Regions from separate parts of the Erwinia sp. AK-PDG3-5 genome, predicted to be linked through region 2. Evidence: predicted binding sites of a transcription regulator. Region 2 holds the regulator's gene; the other holds the start of a gene.
What was found. Region 2 encodes CRP, which controls carbon source genes, mostly activating them, when cyclic AMP is high. Its sites were predicted from a motif close to ATGTGANNNNNNTCACAT; they were not measured.
Positions count from the first base shown of each region.

Region 1: AC1UKS_RS19700 (glycine dehydrogenase) is a predicted target of CRP. The motif match lies at 1,665-1,682, and genes of this name have one in related genera.

Region 1 covers NZ_CM165967.1:4,208,326-4,211,739, reverse strand. The annotation lists gene pmbA (metalloprotease PmbA) at 1-945, shown strand, start outside; gene cybC (cytochrome b562) at 1,056-1,439, shown strand; gene AC1UKS_RS19700 (glycine dehydrogenase) at 1,936-2,202, shown strand; gene AC1UKS_RS19695 (SFCGS family glycine-rich protein) at 2,258-2,620, shown strand; gene AC1UKS_RS19690 (DUF4312 family protein) at 2,624-2,920, shown strand; gene AC1UKS_RS19685 (DUF4311 domain-containing protein) at 2,988-3,414, shown strand, end outside.
Region 2 covers NZ_CM165967.1:445,704-449,117, forward strand. The annotation lists gene AC1UKS_RS01950 (YccS/YhfK family putative transporter) at 1-1,039, opposite strand, end outside; gene crp (cAMP-activated global transcriptional regulator CRP) at 1,098-1,730, opposite strand; gene AC1UKS_RS01960 (OsmC family protein) at 2,038-2,448, shown strand; gene AC1UKS_RS01965 (phosphoribulokinase) at 2,488-3,357, opposite strand.

The DNA of each region.
Region 1 (3,414 bases), 1.0 Mb from region 2:
GCGATCGAACTGGCGGCCCGCGCAGAGCAGGCCGCGCTCAAGGCCGACAAGCGCATCACTAACACCGAAGGCGGCAGCTTTAACAGCCATATCGGCATGAAGGTGTTCGGTAACAGCCACGGCATGATCCAGGGATACTCCTCCAGCCGCCACTCGATCTCCAGCAGCGTGATTGCTGAAGCCAATGGCGATATGGAACGCGATTATGCCTATACCATTGGCCGGGCGATTGACGATCTGAAATCCCCGGAATGGGTCGGTGAAGAGTGCGCCCGTCGCACCCTGTCCCGTCTTTCTCCGCGCAAGCTGTCCACCATGAAAGCACCGGTGCTGTTTGCTGCGGAAGTGGCCACCGGCCTGTTTGGTCACCTTGTGGGGGCCATCAGCGGCGGCAGCGTCTACCGTAAATCGACTTTCCTGCTCGATTCAATGGGCCAGCAGATCCTGCCGGAGTGGCTGACCATTCAGGAACAGCCGCATCTGCTGAAAGGGCTGGCCTCGACGCCGTTCGACAGCGAAGGCGTGCGCACCCAGCAGCGTGACATCGTCAAAGATGGCGTGCTGCAAACCTGGCTGTTAACCAGCTACTCGGCGCGCAAACTGGGGCTGCAAAGCACCGGTCACGCCGGCGGCATCCATAACTGGCGCATCGCCGGTCAGGGCGACAGCTTCGATCAGCTGCTGAAGAAAATGGGTACCGGCCTGGTGGTCACCGAGCTGATGGGGCAGGGCGTTAGCGGCATGACCGGCGATTATTCTCGCGGTGCGGCTGGCTTCTGGGTTGAAAACGGCGAGATTCAGTATCCGGTCAGCGAAGTGACCATCGCTGGCAACCTCAAAGACATGTGGATGAACATGGTCACCGTCGGCAGCGACATTGAGCTGCGCAGCAATATCCAGTGTGGATCGGTGCTGCTGCCAGAAATGAAAATCGCCGGGCAGTAATTTCGTCATTTTTGCGTATTATTATGGGGTGGCCTTTTGGTCACCCTTTTTTGTCGTGCTTTTCCAATAAAAATTGTCTTACTTCTCATATAACAAGAAGGAATTGAGCAATGCGTAGAGCCCTATTAGCCGTGATGACCGCCTCTCTGTTGTTCTCCAGCGTATCGGCGATGGCCAGCCTGGAAGACGATATGGATACCCTGAATGCGGGTTTACATACCGTCAGTAAAACCGACGATGTCGGTGAGTTTAAAAAAGCCCTGACCAGCATGCGCGGTGCGGCGGAAAATGCAAAAACGCAAACCCCGGATAAGCTGAAAGGCAAACCCGTGGACAGTGCCGAAATCAAAGATTACCACGCGGGTCTCGACATGCTGATTGGTCAGATTGACAGCAGCATGAAACTGGCCGACGCCGGCGATCTGGCCGGTGCGAAAGCGGAAGCGAAGAAATTCACCGCCACCCGTAATGAGAACCACAAAAAGTTTCGTTAATTTCCCGGGCTCGCATGAGCCCATTTATTTTGCATTTTGAACCCCCACGTAAAAATACGCCCTTTTATCCTGCCGACATTATCCCGCAGCACGCCCGTTTCCGGCTAAATGTATGCTGAAATATCCCTGAGATAAGTTTTTCCTATATCCCCGGTGTTGTATTACGCATTTTTCGCGGCAAAAAATTACTATCAATGCATTGGCTTAGCGAATACCAGCCCTATTCTGTGACTTTCCTCTCATTTCTTTCTCTTTTATGCATGAATTAACGATTCTGTGGCACAAGCCACACCGCTCGGTGCTATTTCCACTTCGAAGTGGAAAAAGTCGGTCTACACAGTTGCCTGCCGGAGGACTAATTTGTTTGTAACGCGAATAAACCCCGTTTCAGGCCAGAGTCCGAGCGGAACATGAGGAGCAGAGAGTGAATAATGGAGCGGCATCCGTGAGCACGACCGACGACGATCACGCTATTCAGGCGCTGGCAGACAAAGTGATGGCGCAGATTGCCGACCTCTTTGCGGCAAAAGCTATCGTCCCTAACGCTGTGCAGCAGCAGATGCTGGCTTCGCATGTTAAGGCCATGGCGCTGCGCTCACTGACCGGCGAGCCGCTGCCTGAAGTGGAAGAGGAGCTGTTTGAAGATATCTCCCCGGGATCCATGGCTCTGGCGCAGCAGGTGGTCGATCTGTTTGGCAATTTGCCAAAAGAAGAGGCCTGGCTGCTCTCCGTCCACTTTGAAGTGGCGAAAGAAAACGATTAACCCCGCAGGGCCTGCCAGCCAGGTCTGGTAAAAATTCAACATTGAGGAATTCACCATGTCACAAGTCATCGTAGTAATCGGCGATCGTTTAGGTAAAGGCCAGAAAGTGGCGGCAGGCGTTGAGAAAGCGGGCGGTAAAGCCGTGGTTGTGCCTGGCGTGGCGGCAGATATGAAGCTGGGCGACGTGATGAAAGCGGAAGGCGCCTCTTTCGGCATCTCCTTCTGCGGCAGCGGCGGTGCGGGTGCGATCACCGCACAGAACAAATATGGCTACAAGGCGAAGCACGGTATGCGTTCCGTCGACGAAGGCGTTACCGCCATCAACGAGGGTGCCACCGTACTGGGCTTCGGCTTTATGGACAAAGAAGAGTTGGGCGAGCGTCTGGTTCAGGCGTGGAACAAGAAGCACGGTAGCTGATCGATGAAGGAACAATTCACTACCACGGTGAACGTCAGCGGCAAAGGCGATAGCAAAGAGCGCGCCTTTGCCGATGCGCTAAGCCGGGTTCAGAACACCGTGCTGAAATCGACCAACAAGGTTCTGCTGCGGATTGAACCAGAGGATGTGAAGGTGGTTCAGGCCCGGGAGAGTGTCAGACAGGAGAAGTTTTTGTTCTTCTTTCTGGCAAGACAACGGCGGAGTTACAGCGTCGAGCTGGATATTACCGTCAACGTAACGGTGATCGACACTGACAAAGTCAGCTTCGTTTCGCAATAAAGCACTGTCCGTAAGGGCAGCAATAACCTGATTTAAAAACGTTGGCGAAAGCCTGAAAGGAAGACTGATGTTTTTAATTATTCTCTTTAAGTCACTTATTATCGGCGGTCTTGTCGGTGTGGGCGTTGGCGCCGGAGCGGCGCGCATGTTCCACGCGCCAACAACGCAGGGGATGGGGGCATTTCGTACACTGGGTGAACTGAATTCCTGTGAAGGCGATCCTGCTTCTCACTTCTCCTTTGGCCTGGGCTTCTTCTTTAACGCCTGGGCATCGTCCGTTGCAGCCGGTTCTTTTACCCAGGACGTTGACCACCGCATCATCCCGCACTGGGGCGCGGCGGCACTGATGGTGAAAAACCGCAACGTGGCAGAAACCCTGCATGACCCGAAAAAAATGGCGATTGCCTGCGGCATCATCGGCATGATCGTCGTGGCGTTCCTCAACTCTACCGCCTCAGCGGTACCGGCCGCGCTGCAGGTGACCGCCGTAAAAG
Region 2 (3,414 bases):
GTCGGCGCTGCCGGTCAGCCATCAAATCGCGCTGATAAAGGGGACGCTGGGTACGCAGCACCCGACCAATCCGGCTGAAGTGGTAATAGCAGAAGGTGCCGACGGGGTTATCCGGATTCTGCCGTGAGATCTTCTCCAGCGCCTGAAGCTGCTTATCCATGGTGAAGCGCTCGGGCAGCTTGTGGTAGAGGATATCGTCGGCCAGTTCACGTAGCCTGGCGGCGATGGTCTGCGCATTCCAGCGGATCACCGCTTCGGCATGGCTTTGCTCCACCAGCTTTTGCACTTCTTCCGGCTGATGCAGGCTGACGGAGATGTGCTCCTGCAAATCAAGCGCGATTTGAAACGCGCGGGTCAGCCGCTTGTGGTGATTGTTGTTGGTGGCTGACAGCATATGCATCTGCTGATAGCAGGTGGTGATCAGGTCGACCGCTTTTTGCTGGCGCGCCAGCAGCGGAGGCAGGGCTTTCTCCGGATCGGTGAGTTTGGTCAGCAGGGTGTATTTCGCTTCGCAGTAACCCGCCAGCTCGCGATAGAGCAGGCTTAAGGTTTCCCGCAGCGGCTGCTCTTTCCACAGCCAGAACCAGACCCAGTTGAACACGCCGTACCAGATGGTGCCGAGCACGTAGAGCATCGGCGGTTCCCACACCGGCATGCGTCCTGCCAGGCTAAGGGTGAAGATTGCGGCTATCAGCGAGCCGGGCAGCAGGCGACCATGCAGCGGGCTGATTTCGCCGGTGACGCCCAGCAGCATCGCCATCGAAAACAGGATCACGGGCAGGGGAACGTGGTGACCGGCAAGGTACTGGATCAGGAAACTGCTGAAGGCGAACAGGATTCCGCCAACGATCAGGCGTTTGAAAAAGCGCTTATGAGGAGTATCAAGGCCAGCGAGGTTGCAACAGGCAGGGACTAAGGAAAACAGCAACCCTTTTTGCAAGTCGCCCAGCAGCCATCCCATCGCTACCGGTAAACAGAGCACCAGCGTCTGGCGCAATGCGTAGTTGATCTCCGGGTGATAAATCAGTCGACGCCACATCACTCCACACCAAATAAAAAGGCGCAACACCAGGTGTTGCGCCGTGGATCAGAGCCGATTAGCGCGTGCCGTAGACAACGATAGTTTTACCGTGTGCCGAGATCAGGTTCTGATCTTCCAGCATCTTCAAAATGCGTCCCACTGTTTCACGAGAACAGCCAACGATTTGCCCAATTTCCTGGCGGGTGATCTTGATCTGCATCCCATCCGGGTGCGTCATGGCGTCCGGTTGTTTTGCCAGGTTCAGCAAGGTCTGCGCGATGCGACCCGTCACATCGAGGAAAGCTAAATTGCCCACTTTCTCAGAAGTGACCTGCAAGCGATTCGCCATCTGTGCAGACAGGCGCATCAGAATGTCAGGGTTAACCTGGATCAGCTGACGGAATTTTTTGTAGGAGATTTCAGCCACTTCACAGGCTGTCTTCGCGCGTACCCACGCGCTGCGCTCCTGACCTTCTTCAAACAGGCCAAGCTCGCCAATAAAGTCGCCCTGATTGAGGTAAGACAGGATCATCTCTTTGCCTTCTTCATCCTTGATAAGCACCGCTACTGAACCTTTGACGATGTAGTAGAGGGTTTCTGCCTTTTCACCCTGATGAATCAGCGTGCTCTTGGATGGATACTTATGAATATGGCAATGAGACAGGAACCATTCAAGTGTCGGGTCTGTTTGCGGTTTGCCGAGAACCATTCGCTGTTATCCTCTGTTGTAATCGTGCCTAAATACAGGGGCAGAGTTCCCTGCCAGGCGTTGAAATAGTCAAGCGTTTCCCATCAGGAAATTTATTCGGGCCTCTGTTAAAAGCCTGGCTCGTTATGCGATTCGTTTCGTCGTGCCTGTAGAGTACTGACGAAAATATTACAGCTTTGTTTGTAGCACAGCTTTCAACGAGTGTCTTGTGTTGTCTCGCTTCAGCATAGTGCGAAAATTGCCGCATTGCCGTTTTTCTGGCTAAAGCGTAATCTGGCGATAACTGAATGAATTAGAGGAAATTGTTATGCAGGCTCGAGTCAAGTGGGTTGAAGGGTTAACGTTTTTGGGAGAATCCTCATCCGGGCATCAGGTTCTGATGGACGGAAATGCGGGCGATAAAGCCCCGAGCCCGATGGAGATGGTGTTGATGGCCGCGGGCGGATGCAGCGCAATCGACGTGGTTTCCATTCTGCAGAAGGGCCGCCACGACGTAAAGGATTGCGAAGTGAAGCTCAGCTCCGAACGCCGTGAAGAGGCCCCACGCCTGTTCACCCACATCAATCTGCACTTTATCGTCACCGGCGTGGCGTTAGGCGATAAAGCGGTGTCGCGTGCCGTTGATCTCTCCGCTGAGAAATATTGCTCGGTCGCACTGATGCTGGGCAAAGGCGTGGAAATCACCCACAGCTATGAAGTGATTGAGTTACCGGCGTAAGTCATCCCATCGCCGCCTTAAGCCCCGTTCCCGCGGGGCTTACTCTATTTTCTTACCCTGGATCAGACGTTTCACCAGCGGCCCCATAATCAACTCCATCGCCAGTCCCATCTTGCCGCCCGGCACCACCAGCGTATTAATGTGCGAGATAAACGATCCCTGCAGCATCGACAGCAAATACGGGAAGTCGATATCTTCCAGCGCCTGGAAATGGATCACCACAAAGCTTTCATCCAGCGACGGGATACCGCGCGCCGCGAACGGGTTAGAGGTATCTACGGTCGGCACACGCTGGAAGTTAATGTGCGTGCGGGAGAACTGCGGCGTAATAAAGTTGATGTAATCCTCCATGGATCGCACCACCGAATCCATCACCGCTTCGCGTGAGTGGCCGCGTTCGCTGGTATCGCGCACCAGTTTCTGGATCCACTCCAGGTTAACGATCGGCACTACGCCAACCAGCAAATCAACCTGCTGGGAGACATTGTTCTGCGGCGTCACCACGCCGCCATGCAGCCCTTCATAAAACAGCACGTCTGTCGGTTCCGGCAGGGATTGCCACGGCGTAAAGGTTCCCGGAACCTGATTCCAGGGTACCGCTTCATCATAGGTGTGCAGATATTTGCGGGATTTGCCGCTGCCTGAACGACCATATTCCGCGAAGGTCTGTTCGAGCAGGGCGAAGTCATTGGCTTCCGGGCCGAAATAGCTGATATGGCGGCCCATATCGCGCGCCTTACGGATCGCCATATCCATTTCAGGACGGGTATAACGGTGAAAGCTGTCGCCTTCGACTTCGGCGGCATGCAGATTCAGCTGCTGGAAGATTTTTCTGAAGGCCAGGCTGGTGGTGGTGGTTCCCGCCCCGCTGGAGCCGGTGACGGCAATAACCGGATGTTTGGCTGACATGCGCATACCTCCCTGAGAAAAGTCACATCGATCACGCATTGGTACCATGTTTCGCGC